DNA from 2 places in the Streptomyces sp. NPDC060205 genome. Region 1 is predicted to be linked to the other one. Evidence: riboswitches for the same ligand, from Rfam matches in the RefSeq annotation. Region 1 holds a riboswitch; the other holds the start of a gene.

Region 1 (5,395 bases):
CGCCGCGCCACTCGATGAGCGGTGACACCGTGACCTCGTTCTCGTCGAACTCCAGCCCGGCGCGGCGCAGGAACTCGACGATGTCCGGGAGGTTCATGGCGGTGCCGACCGGCTCGCCGTGGACCGTCACGCGCCGGCCGCCGTCGCCGCGCGGCGGATGCACGAGTACTGCGGGGTGTTCCGACATGCCCTCAGCCTCGCCCGGACCGCCCGCACGCGCATCCGGACAGGGCCGATGACCACCGGATCGTCACCGGGCCTCACTGCGACACACACGGCGAGGGGCCGCCCCGGTGCGCGACGGCCCCGTACCGGACAGCCCAGAACCGCACGGCCCGGCAGCGGACGACTCCGTACGCGCGGGCTCAGTACTCGATGGCGGGCAGCAGGCCGGTGACGGGGGCGGCGAGGTCGGTCACCTGGTGCAGCTGCTCCAGCTGGTAGAGGCCGTTGAGCTGGTTGAGCTCCTGGATGCCCTCGGAGATCTTCGGGATCTTGTTCCTGTGCTCGACGGGGAGGTCGCTCACGGCGATCTGGTCGAGCTCCGCGATCGGGTCCAGTTTTCCCGTCTCGGGGACCGTGGCGGCACCCGCGGACGGTACGGCGAGACCCGTGACGCTGATGGCGAGGCCAACGGCGGCGACAATACGTCGTGTTGAGATCATGCTTTCAGCAACGGTGACAAGCTGCCCGCGGACACGGCCCCGCCCGGCCCCTCACCCGACAGGCGCATCGTCACGGCTGCGCTTGCCGAGGTTCCCGGGCCGGAGGAGTCTCGAAGGGGAGGCCTCCGCGGCCCGCCCGGCGCACGCACCGCGGGCCACGGCCTTCGCCAGTGGTCCACAAGGAGGTCCGTCATGGACACCGCGGCAGGCCCCGGCTTCGACACCGCAGCACTGCGCCGGGGCATCGAGGACCAGGACGCGACGGCACTGCTGTCGCTGTACGCGGCCGACGGGGAACTGCGCGACGGCAGGCTCGTCGAGCAGACCGTGCCGCAGGCCCGGGACGCCGAGGAATGACGCCGAGGATCCGGATCACCTCGCGTCTGACCTGGACCTTCTCGGCCCGGCTGAGCCCAGGGCCGGCGGCGCGGCCCCGGCCGGCTCGCGGGACGGGCCGACGCGTGTCCGCTTCGCTCCTGCGGTCGGCACTGCGGGCGGCGCGTTCCCGCCGGTGATCCTTCCGACGCGGTCCGTCCACGGCCGCGCGGCGGCGGTGGCCCGATGTCCTGAAGTCGCGCAATGGTTTCCTTGTGGATGGTTTTTCTGCTCACTACCTTCCTCGCCATGACAAAGACGAGCACGCCGCACGCCGCCCTCCCGGTGGACGAGGTCACCGCCGCGGCACGTGAACTGGCCCGGGCCGGACGGTGGCAGCGCGCGTTATGCCTCCTCGACGCCACCGTCACCTCCGAGCCGCGCGACCGGGCGGCTCTCGCGCTCACCGGGGCGCAGATCGCCCTGGAGCGCGACTGGTTCGGCGGTACGGACACCGCGGACGCCCGGATCGCCGCCGCGGACACGGCGATCGGGCGGCTCACCGAGCCGGTCGGGCTCTGGGACCTGGACTTCGTACGGCTGCGGCATGCGTATTTCCGGCTGCTGCTCGGGGACGGTACGTTCCGGTTCGGTCCGGCGGGCAAGGACCCCGAGGAACTGGCGGAACTGCGGCGGCGGGCCGAGGAGTTGTGCGAACGGGCGGCCGACGACGTACGCCGGGGGTGGGCGCGGATGTATCTCGGGCTGATCGTCGACAACCTGTTCGCCGAGCGGGACGAGGCGCCCGCGCACTACGAACTCGCGCTGGACGCCGGGGAGTCGGGCGACGACCTGCTGGCCCGTGAGGCGCTGCGTCATCTCGGGGACCACGACCACGACAACCTCGACCACGACCGGGCGCGGGAGCGCTGGACCCGGGCGACCGCGCTCGGCGCCCGTGCCGGGAACGTCCCCGGCACCCTCTCCCAGCAGATGCTGCTGGCCGTCCTGGCCCGCGACACGGGCGACGAACCGGCCGCCACGGCCCTCGCCACCGAGGTCGCACGCTGGGCGGGAGCGATCGGAGCGGTACGGGTTCAGGCCCAGGCAACCGCGTTCCTGACGAGCGAGACCTGAAGCCCCGCCCCGAGCCCCGCAGGGGCGCGGGAAAGGGTACGGCGCCGAGGCGTGCCTCTTTCAGGAGCGCGGGGAACTGCGCGACCAACCCCCACCGGCCGGCAGACACATCCGACACCTGGCGAAGCCCGCACCAGCACTTACGGCGAGGCGTAAAATAGCGGCAGGCCGTAACTGGCGCTGAGGTGGACCACCACCGGGGAGCGGCCCGACGCAATCGTCTGAGCCGCGCGCCTGGGCATCTTCCACGACGCTCAGGAGCGGCACATGTCCCAGGCCACACTCATGGACGGCACCGGTCTCGCCCGGCGGATCGTCGAGCGGACGGCGCAGCAGGCGGCCGACCTCACCGCACGCACGGGGGTGACGCCCTGTCTTGCCACCGTGCTGGTGGGCGAGGACCCGGCATCCGTCACGTACGTACGTATGAAGCAGAACCGTTCCCGCAAGGCGGGGATCGCCTCGCGGCACGTGTCCCTGCCCGCCGCGACCACGACCGCCGAACTGATCGGCACGCTCACCGAGCTGTCCGCCGATCCCACCGTGCACGGCATCCTGCTCCAGCACCCCATGGGGCACCACATCGACGAACGGGCGGCCTTCGAGGCGATCGCCCCGGAGAAGGACGTCGACGGGGTGACCCTCGCCTCCTTCTCCGCGATGAGCTTCGGACTGCCCGGCTTCTCCTCCTGCACCCCGGGCGGGATCATGCGCCTCCTCGACGCGTACGACGTCGATCCCTCCGGCAAACGGGCCGTGGTGGTGGGCCGCAGCGCGATCCTCGGCAAGCCGGTGGGGATGCTGCTGCTCGGCCGCGACGCCACGGTGACGTACTGCCACTCGCGCACCCCGGCCGCCGATCTGTCGTCGGTCCTGCGCGAGGCGGACATCGTGGTGGCCGCGGTGGGTCGGCCGCGGCTGGTCCGCGGGGAGGACATCAAGCCGGGCGCGGTCGTCGTCGACGCCGGGTACAACGCCGGAAACGTCGGCGACGTCGACTTCGACAGCGCCCGTGAGCGCGCCTCACTGATCACTCCCGTGCCCGGCGGGGTCGGTCCGATGACGATCGCCACGCTGCTGTCCCAGACCGTCGAGGCGGCCGTCCGCCAGACCGGCGCCTGATCAGGGGGCACGCGTCGAGGGGCGGGGCCGTCAGCGGATCCACGCGCTGTACTGCATGACGTCGCCCGTCTCGACGCCGTACTCGGGCTCGTCGACGGCCGCGGTGTCCTCCAGACCGAGGACGGTGCCGTCGGCCGGGTCCATGATCAGCATCCGGCGGTAACCGGCGCCGTCGTACACGTACGCCTGGCCGAGCCGGCCGAGGCGGTCGGTCACCTGGCCGACCGGCCTCAGCCCCTTCGCGTCCGCGAGGAGCCGTGCGAGCGCGGCGTTCTCGCGGGCGCCGAGGGTCCAGGTGTCGAGCAGCACCGCGGTGGCGTCCAGCAGTTCGCCGGTGGTCGGCGGGCCGTCGAGGTGCTGCGCCTCCCGCAGGTACGCGCGCAGCCGCGCGGTGTCGTGCGGCGGCGGTGACTGGGGCGGGGCGTCGCTCCAGCTCGGCGGGAAGGTCTGCTCGCTGATGACGTGCCCGTCGTCGACCAGGCGCGGGCCGTCGTCCGCGTCGGTGAGGACCCGTCGGCCGGGGTGGCGCGGGTCGGTCGCGACGACCAGCTCCGTGTGGCTGTCGTCGGCGTTCCAGCGCACGACACGTTCCACGGGCAGGGTGATCGGCGGCCCGTCCTCCGACATACCGACGCTCCACGACTGCACGTGCGTGCCTTTGCGCAGCCCTTCCGAACCGTCGCCCGCGTCCCGCTCGGCCCGCTCGGCCCTCTGGACCAGCGTGTCGAGGGGTACGGGGGTGGAGTCGGCCCGGACCACCAGCGGGCGGGGCGCGGCCACCGCCGGGGTGGTGTTCGGACCCGCGAGGAGGAGGGCGGTGGCGGTCAGGGCCACTGCCACGGTCGCGGCGAGCGCCCAGACGAGGCGGGGGCGGCTGCGCCGCGGCCCGCGCTCGCCACCCGTGCCCGGGCCTGTGGCCGGGCGTGTGGCCGGGCCTGTGGCCGTGTCTTCTCCGGCGCCGGCGCCTGCCATGAGGTGGTTGAGTCGCCGCTCGCCCTCGTGGCCCAGCGGGCCCTCGCCGAAGCGGGGGTCGTCACCGGGCACGGGGTTGGCCCGGCGCAGCAGTTCGAGCTCGTCAGCCATGGAACTGCTCCTTCGAAGTGTCGGTGCCGGAGTTCTTGCCGGAGTTCTTGCCGGAGTCCGTGCAGGAGTCGGAGTCGGCGGCGCCGGGGCCCGGGGGCACCACGATGCGCATGCGGTCGATCTCCGTTCTGAGGCGGCGGCGGGCCCGGTGCAGCCGCATCGCCGCGGCCCGGCTGCCGCAGCCGAGGGTCACGGCGATCTCGTCGACCCCCAGGTCCTCCCAGGCTGCGAGCCGCAGCACCTCCTGGTCGGCCGGGGAGAGACGGGCCAGCGCGTCGTGCACCCACTCGGCGGGCCGCTCGGAGTCCGGGCTGTCCACGATCTGCCTGCCGTGCGCGGTCTCGTCGTTCCCGAGCCGGTCCATGAGCCGCCGGCGGCGCCCGTAGCCGCGTACCGCGTTCGAGAGGCAGTTGCGTGCCACGCCGTACAGCCAGGGAAGAGGGGACGCGGGCAGGTCGGACCGGCGCCGCCAGGCGACGGTGAAGACCTCCGCCACCACTTCCTCGACTTCGCTCGTCCGGCCGTCCAGTCGCCGCGCAACATAGCGGCTGACCGCCCAGTAGTGCTCGCGATAGGCAGCGGCGAAGATCTCGTCGTTGCTCATGTTCCGTACGTGTCCGGCAGGTCCTCGATCGTCACACCTGTTTCGGTGGTCCTTGTCGCTCCGCCCGGGTGTGACGTCGGAGGGGCCGGCGGACACAGGCGGGGCATGGAGAGCAACACTGTCATCCCGGCGCCCGCGCCCCCACGGCCGGGGCGCCGTCCCGGCCTCGCCGCCGTCCGTCGGCTGACCACCACGGACCACAAGACGATCGGCACGATGTACCTGGTCACGTCGTTCGCGTTCTTCTGCATCGGCGGCGTCATGGCGCTGCTGATGCGCGCCGAACTGGCCCGTCCCGGCACGCAGATCATGTCGAACGAGCAGTTCAACCAGGCGTTCACGATGCACGGCACGATCATGCTGCTGATGTTCGCGACGCCGCTGTTCGCCGGCTTCACGAACTGGATCATGCCGCTGCAGATCGGCGCGCCCGACGTGGCGTTCCCGCGGCTGAACATGTTCGCCTACT
Region 2 (7,305 bases), on a different contig from region 1:
GAGCGGCTCCCCGGGCGGGGTGCTGCTCACGCCCGCCCACCAGTTCCCCATGGGGGTGCCGCTGCGCCCCGACCGCCGTGCCGCCGTCGTCGACTGGGCGCGGCGCACCGGCGGGCTGATCCTGGAGGACGACTACGACGGCGAGTTCCGCTACGACCGCCAGCCCGTGGGCGCGCTCCAGGGCCTCGACCCGGACCGCGTGGTGTACTTCGGCACCGCCAGCAAGGCCCTCGCGCCCGGTCTGCGCCTCGGCTGGCTGGTGCTGCCGCCGGACGTGGCGCCCGAGGTCATGGCGGCCAAGGGCGGCATGGACTGGTCGTGCGGGGTCCTGGACCAGTTGACCCTGGCGGAGTTCATCACGTCGGGTGCGTACGACCGTCATGTGCGCGCCTCCCGGCTCCGTTACCGGCGCCGCCGCGACCAGCTCGTCACGGCCCTGGCGGCCCGCGCCCCGTCGGTCACCGCCACCGGTATCGCGGCCGGCTTCCACGCCGTGCTGCGGCTCCCGCCCGGCACCGAACAGTCGGTGGTCCGCGCGGCGGCCTGGCACGGCCTGGCCGTCCACGGCCTGAGCCGCTACCGCCACCCGGCCGCCACACCCCCTCCGGCGGACGCCCTGGTCGTCGGCTACGGAACCCCGTCGGACAGCGGCTGGCCGGGAGCGCTGGAAACACTGTGCGGGGCGCTGCCCTAGCCCCGCCGGGGTGGGCCCAGGCGGCTAGAGGGTGCCCGGTTCCGCCCTCGCGCCCTCATCCGCCGGAGCCTCCCCGAAGCGTGCCAGCGCCAGCGCGCCCGCCACCGCCACGGCGAAGCCGAGGACGGCGAGCCAGGCCAGGCCCTCGCGGGTACGGTCGCCCAGCCAGACCACGCCCACCACGGCCGGCCCGATGGTCTCGCCGACGACCAGCCCCGCCGTGGCCGTCGTCACCGAGCCGCGCTGGAGCGCCGAGGTGAGCAGGATGAACGCGGCGCCTCCGCCCAGCAGCAGCGCGTACGTCGCCGGATCGGTGAAAAGCGTCGCAGGGGCGGGCCCGTCGATGAGCCGGACCGACACCTCGACCACCCCGAACCCGCACCCCGCGCCCAGGCCGAGCGCGAGCGCCCGCCCGCGTCCGGGCAGCCGCCCGGCGAACGCCCCGACGAGCAGGACGGCGAAGGCGGTGCCCAGCATCGCGTACGTGAGCGCCGTCGAACCGGCCCTGTCCCCCTCCGCGCCGGACGCCAGCCCCAGCATCGCGAGCCCCGCGCACACCACCGCGACCGCGCCCCACTCGATCCCGCTCAGCCGTACGCGGAGGAGCCACGCCGCCACCACCGCCGTCACCGCGAGACTCGCGGCGAGCGCCGCCCCCACCGCGTAGATCGGCAGCGACCGCAGGGCCGCGATCTGCAGCACGAACCCGACCCCGTCGAGCGCGAGCCCGGCGAGATACCGCCACTCCCGCACGGCCCGCAGGAACAGCGCGGCGTCCACCCCGGAAGCCGCCTCGGAGGACTCCGTCCCCGGCCCGGCCGCCCGCGCGGCGATCGCCTGCAACACCGTCGCCGTCCCGAAGCACACCGACGCACCAAGGGCACACAGCATTCCAAAGAGCACAAAGTGACTTTAGAGGAGGGGAAGTTGGGGTAGCCGCTTGTACAACCGGGGCACGTGATCTTTACGCTGTCGGACTGACGAGCCCGTTGGACGGGCCGAACGGGGGAGAGACATGGCGGAGCAGCGCAGAAGACTACGGTCCAGCACGGTCGTACTCGGTGGCATGGGCATCCTCGCGACAGCCCTCACCTCGTGCGGGTCGGATCCCGACCGCCGCTGTGTGGACCGCGACAGCTACGACTACACGGGCGGCTACAAGGTCGTCGCCGACAAGAACTGCGCGTCCGGCTCCGGCTCCACGTCGTCGGGCAGGAAGCGCGGGACGAGCGGGAGCGGCAAGACCGACGCCGCCTGGTACTACGACGCCGACGTCTCCGCTGGCCGCGCCGAGGACGGCACCTTCAGCCGCAGCGAGGCCGTCGACCGGGACGGCTTCGGCTGCTCGGGCTCGGGCAGCGGCGGCGGCTGACCGGGACACGGAACGCACTCACGGATCTACGGACTACTGACGGATCTACGGACACACGACTGTGGAACGCCGAACCATAAAACCCCGCCCCGACTGGCAGCGAACGGTCGAGGAACAGGGCCTCATCTATCCCCTCACCCGCTACCCGGACGACTCCCTGCGCCCCTACTGGGACGAGTCCGCCCACTACGTCTTCTCCCTGCCCGAGGTCGAGGCACTGGAGGAGGTCGTCGAGGAACTCCACACGATGTGCCTGGCCGCGGCCGAGCACATCGTCACCGAAAACCGCTTCGCCGACCTCGGGATCACCGACCCGCGCGTGGCGCAGCCGGTCGCCGAGGCCTGGCGTCGCCGCGCCGAACTCCCCTCCCTGTACGGGCGTTTCGACCTCCGCTACGACGGCACGGGCCCGGCGAAGCTCCTGGAGTACAACGCCGACACCCCGACCTCGCTCGTCGAGGCCGCGAGCCCCCAGTGGTTCTGGATGGAGGAACGCTTCCCCGGCGCCGACCAGTGGAACTCCCTCCACGAACGGCTCGTCGAAGCCTGGCGCAAACAGGCCTCCCTCCTCCCGCCCGGCAGCCCCCTCTACTTCGCGCACTCCGCCGCCGACGAACTCGGCGAGGACCTCATGACGGTCGGCTATCTGAAGGAGACCGCGGAACAGGCCGGCCTCGACACCGCCTGGATCGCGATGGAGGAGATCGGCTGGGACCGCCTCTCCGGACGCTTCGTCGACAAGCAGCTCCGCTTCATCCGCAGCTGCTTCAAGCTCTACCCCTGGGAATGGCTCACCACCGACCGCTTCGCCCCGCACGTCCTCGCCACCCTCGACAACGGCGGCGGCACCGGCACGACGATGTGGATCGAACCCGCCTGGAAGATGCTCCTCAGCAACAAAGCCCTCCTCGCGATCCTCTGGGAGCTGTACCCGGACCACCCGAACCTCCTCCCCGCCTACCTCGACGGCCCCCGCGAACTGGCCACCACCAGCGGATACGTGGCCAAACCCCTCCTCGGCCGCGAGGGCGCCGGCGTCACCATCCACGAACCCGGTTCCGGTCCCGTCGCCCTCCGCGAGGAGACCTGCTGCTATCAGGAGCTGGCACCCCTGCCGTCCTTCGACGGCAACCGGGTCGTCCTCGGCGCCTGGGTCGTCGGACACGAGTCGGCCGGCCTCGGCATCCGTGAATCGTCCGGCCTGGTGACGGACGAATACGCGCGCTTCCTGCCGCACGTGATCCTGTGACCCACGGCGGGGACCGGTCCCGACCGGGCCCTGCCGTCGCTCGCATGGTGGACGGCGCGCCCTCTCCCGTGGACCCTCCCGGTACGCTGATCCACGGGCCGTGACTGGCGCGCTGGGATGGGATCGACCATCGGGGAGCGGCCCGGGAACCGTGTGCCGTGCGCCTGGGCCGAACCGTGAACGCCGAACGCCACGTCCGGAGGCCGTCATGCCAGAGCCCCTTTCCACCGAATCCACCGCCTTCCGTAGCGCCCTCGAAGTGATCCGTGCCGTCGAACCCCGGATCGCCGACGCCATCGGGCAGGAGGTCGCCGACCAGCGCGAGATGCTCAAGCTGATCGCCTCCGAGAACTACGCCTCCCCGGCCACCCTTCTCGCGATGGGCAACTGGTTCAGCGACAAGTACGCGGAAGGCACCGTCGGCCGCCGCTTCTACGCCGGCTGTCGCAACGTGGACACCGTCGAGTCCCTCGCCGCCGAGCACGCCCGCGAGCTCTTCGGCGCGGAGCACGCCTACGCCCAGCCGCACTCCGGCATCGACGCCAACCTCGTCGCCTTCTGGGCCGTCCTCGCCCAGCGCGTCGAGGCCCCCGCCCTGGAGAAGGCCGGCGTCCGCAACGTCAACGACCTCTCCGAGGCCGACTGGGCCGAGCTGCGCCAGGCATTCGGCAACCAGCGCATGCTCGGCATGTCCCTGGACGCCGGCGGCCACCTCACCCACGGCTTCCGCCCGAACATCTCCGGCAAGATGTTCGACCAGCGCTCCTACGGCACCGACCCCACCACCGGCCTCATCGACTACGAGGCCCTGCGCGTCACCGCCCGCGAGTTCAAGCCGATGATCATCGTCGCCGGCTACTCCGCCTACCCCCGTCTCGTGAACTTCCGGATCATGCGCGAGATCGCCGACGAGGTCGGTGCCACGCTCATGGTGGACATGGCCCACTTCGCGGGCCTCGTCGCCGGCAAGGTCCTCACCGGGGACTTCGACCCGGTCCCGCACGCCCAGATCGTCACCACGACCACCCACAAGTCGCTGCGCGGCCCGCGCGGCGGCATGGTCCTGTGCGACTCGTCGCTCGCCGACCAGGTCGACCGCGGCTGCCCGATGGTCCTCGGCGGCCCCCTTCCGCACGTCATGGCCGCCAAGGCGGTCGCCCTCGCCGAGGCACGCCGCCCCGAGTTCCGCGACTACGCCCAGGCCGTCGTCGACAACGCCCGCTCCCTCGCCGAGGGCCTGATGCGGCGCGGCGCCACGCTGGTCACCGGTGGCACGGACAATCACCTCAACCTCATCGATGTCGCCTCCTCCTACGGCCTCACCGGCCGCCAGGCCGAGTCGGCCCTGCTCGACTCGGGCATCGTCACCAACCGCAACGCGATCCCCGCCGACCCGAACGGCGCCTGGTACACCTCGGGCATCCGCATCGGCACGCCCGCGCTGACCACCCGGGGCCTCGGAGCCACCGAGATGGACGAGATCGCGGGCCTCATCGACCGCGTCCTCACCACCACGGAACCGGGCACCACCAAGAAGGGCACCCCTTCCAAGGCCCAGCACGTCCTCGACCCGAAGATCGCGGACGAGATCTCCCACCGCGCGACCGATCTCCTCACCGGCTTCCCGCTGTACCCGGAGATCGACCTCGGCTGAGTTCCCGGCCACCGGGGCCCGACTGTCCGGGCCCCGGCCACCCCGTCCCCCGGCCACCTCGGCCCCCGACCCCGCCGACCGTGGCCACCCCGGCCCCGGCCGGCCGTCTCACAAGTCGATCAGCTCCTGTCGTGACTCCCGCGGCGGCCCCGGCTCACGCCCGGCCGCCGCGCGGCGTATCAGCAGAGTGCCGCCCGAGCCGAGGACGACCCCGGCCGCCAGGCCCGACGCGACCCCCGGCGCCGCCCACCACGCCCGGCCCCCGGCGCGGGACCCGGCACCCACGACGGGTGCGGAACCGAACAACTGCCGTCGCTCCACCTGGTCGTAGACCGACCGTGGTGCCCGGTGCCAGCGGATGTCGTCGTCGTTCACGTCGAGTGCCGGGTCGGACCGGATCCAGGGCGTGCCGTCCTTCGCGAGGAACACCTGGTCCTGGCGCCCCATGAAGATGTCGCCCCCGGGCGCACTGTCCGTCTCCGGCCAGCCACCCACTCCGGTCGTCCCCCAGACGACCGTGGCCCGCACGGCAGGGAAGCGGCCTTCGAGCCAGTCCTGCGGAACCTTCTGCGTGCCGGTGGCCGTCGGTCCCGTCAACTGCCAGAGCCGTGCGAAGTCCGGCTCCCCTGACCTCACGCTCGTGGTCCGTCCCGAACCGTCGCCCGCCACGACGACCGCGAGATTCGGTGAGCCGCCTTCCGTGGCCGAGCCCGCCGAGTGCGCCGACGCCGCCCCGACCCCCACGACCAGAGCGAACGCGGCGGCCACAGCGACGACGGCGAACACGGCGACAGCAGCGAGCACGGTGCACGCCCTGAACACGGCGACCGGCGTGCCCGTACCCGAGCCGGAGCCGGAGCCGGAGCCGGAGCCGGAGCCGGAGCCCGAGCCCGAGCCGGGGCCCGCGCCTGTTCCCGAGCCCGCCCCCGCGCCTGTTCCCGAGCCCGAACCCGAACCAGCACCCGTTCCCGCCCCCGGCCGGACCACCCCCTCAGCCATCGCTCGGCCCCCGCCGAGGCCACCACGTGCCCATCTCTCCTCGCATCCCCACCACTCCTCGCCCCCGCGCCCGCCCTGCTCCCCGGCGCCCCCGTACGCCCCGCACCCCCGCACCCCCGCACCCCCGCACCCCGCGGTGCGGTCCGTCCGCGACCGTCTGTCACTTCTGGTACACCGCTCGACCCGCCGGGGTTCCTACTCCGCGTCCACGAAAAAAATCCGCCCCGACGCGAACCCGCTACGGCAACGACCTCGCGATCTCCACCGCCCGCGTCCTCGACGCCACGCCCTCCAGCCGGAGCGTGATGTCGCCCCCGTGCATCCACAGCAGCGTGGGGCCGGCGGTCCGGACGGAGCGAGTGAAGTCGCCGTCCGAGTCCACCAGCCAGAGCCGCAGCAGATGCGGCTCGGAGAACCACAGCGCCCGGCCGCCGGCGAATTCCGCGTCCTCGTCCAGCGGGACGTACTCCGGCGGCTCCGGCACGACCTTCGCGAAACCGGGGCTCAGCGACGCCGGATACTCGTCGAGCCGGATCGTGTGCCCCCGCTCGCGCCAGCACAGGCTCATCAGGAACCGCTCCTCGGGCTCCCGGGTCACCGTCACCACGTCCGGGCGCCCGAGGGCAGGCGGTGTGCGGGGCGCGAACCCGGCCCGCCGGCCCGCCTCGGCGAGAGTGAGGGACGGGCCGCCGCAGCCCGGCACCGCAGCACCGGGCGACGGCTTCACCGAAGGGTCGTGCCGCACCTCGACCCCGCCGAAGTCGAACCAGTCGACGACCGCGGCGCGCACCGGAGGCGTGAGCACGAGGACCGTCAGCAGACCGCACAGACCCGCGGTCAGCACGCGCCCGCGCGACCGCACCCAGCGGCGCAGCGCCCGCAGCCGCTCGGCCGGGGCAGGCGGCTCGGCCACGGGGGTCGGCACGCGCTCGGCGAGTATCTGTTCCAGCACCCGCTCGACCATCGACTCGCCGCCCGGGTCCCCGGGCCGGTCCATCGACCGCCCGAGCGCCCGCAGCTCCTCCGTCAGCCGCGTGACACCCTCCCGCTCAGGCCCCGGCCCATGGACGCCCCCCTTGTCCCGCCCGGACCGCCCCACGTCACCGGAGGCCTCCCCGCCCCCGTCCTCGTACCGCTCACTCATGCTCGTCACCTCCTTTCCGTGCCCTCTGACGCTGCGGTCCCTGCGGCTCCTGCTGCTTCTCAAGCTCCTCCAGCCGCTCCCGGTGCGGTCCGAAGTCCGGGAGGAGTCTGCTCAGCTTTCGCAGGGCGCGGTTGAGCCGGGATTTCACCGTCCCGCGCGGCCAGCCCAGGGCCTGGGCCGTCTCCGACTCGTC

Evidence for each region. Region 1 has a riboswitch for ZMP and ZTP ahead of ACFWGJ_RS41080 (bifunctional 5,10-methylenetetrahydrofolate dehydrogenase/5,10-methenyltetrahydrofolate cyclohydrolase). Riboswitches for the same ligand answer to the same signal wherever they lie in the genome.
Region 2: another riboswitch for ZMP and ZTP. It lies ahead of ACFWGJ_RS15985 (glycine hydroxymethyltransferase); the one in region 1 lies ahead of ACFWGJ_RS41080 (bifunctional 5,10-methylenetetrahydrofolate dehydrogenase/5,10-methenyltetrahydrofolate cyclohydrolase).

The regions. Positions count from the first base shown of each region.
Region 1 is NZ_JBHWZP010000467.1:218-5,612, reverse strand. Features, by position in the region: gene ACFWGJ_RS41100 (hypothetical protein) at 1-187, opposite strand, end outside; gene ACFWGJ_RS41095 (hypothetical protein) at 366-665, opposite strand; gene ACFWGJ_RS41090 (hypothetical protein) at 858-1,022, shown strand; gene ACFWGJ_RS41085 (hypothetical protein) at 1,290-2,117, shown strand; ZMP/ZTP riboswitch at 2,278-2,364, shown strand; gene ACFWGJ_RS41080 (bifunctional 5,10-methylenetetrahydrofolate dehydrogenase/5,10-methenyltetrahydrofolate cyclohydrolase) at 2,385-3,239, shown strand; gene ACFWGJ_RS41075 (CU044_5270 family protein) at 3,270-4,322, opposite strand; gene ACFWGJ_RS41070 (RNA polymerase sigma factor) at 4,315-4,926, opposite strand; partial or broken gene ACFWGJ_RS41065 (cbb3-type cytochrome c oxidase subunit I) at 5,032-5,395, shown strand, end outside.
Region 2 is NZ_JBHWZP010000075.1:24,983-32,287, reverse strand. Features, by position in the region: gene ACFWGJ_RS16005 (PLP-dependent aminotransferase family protein) at 1-694, shown strand, start outside; gene ACFWGJ_RS16000 (hypothetical protein) at 719-1,585, opposite strand; gene ACFWGJ_RS15995 (hypothetical protein) at 1,710-2,066, shown strand; gene ACFWGJ_RS15990 (glutathionylspermidine synthase family protein) at 2,128-3,315, shown strand; ZMP/ZTP riboswitch at 3,406-3,492, shown strand; gene ACFWGJ_RS15985 (glycine hydroxymethyltransferase) at 3,524-4,969, shown strand; gene ACFWGJ_RS15980 (hypothetical protein) at 5,078-5,968, opposite strand; gene ACFWGJ_RS15975 (hypothetical protein) at 6,207-7,112, opposite strand; gene ACFWGJ_RS15970 (RNA polymerase sigma factor) at 7,105-7,305, opposite strand, start outside.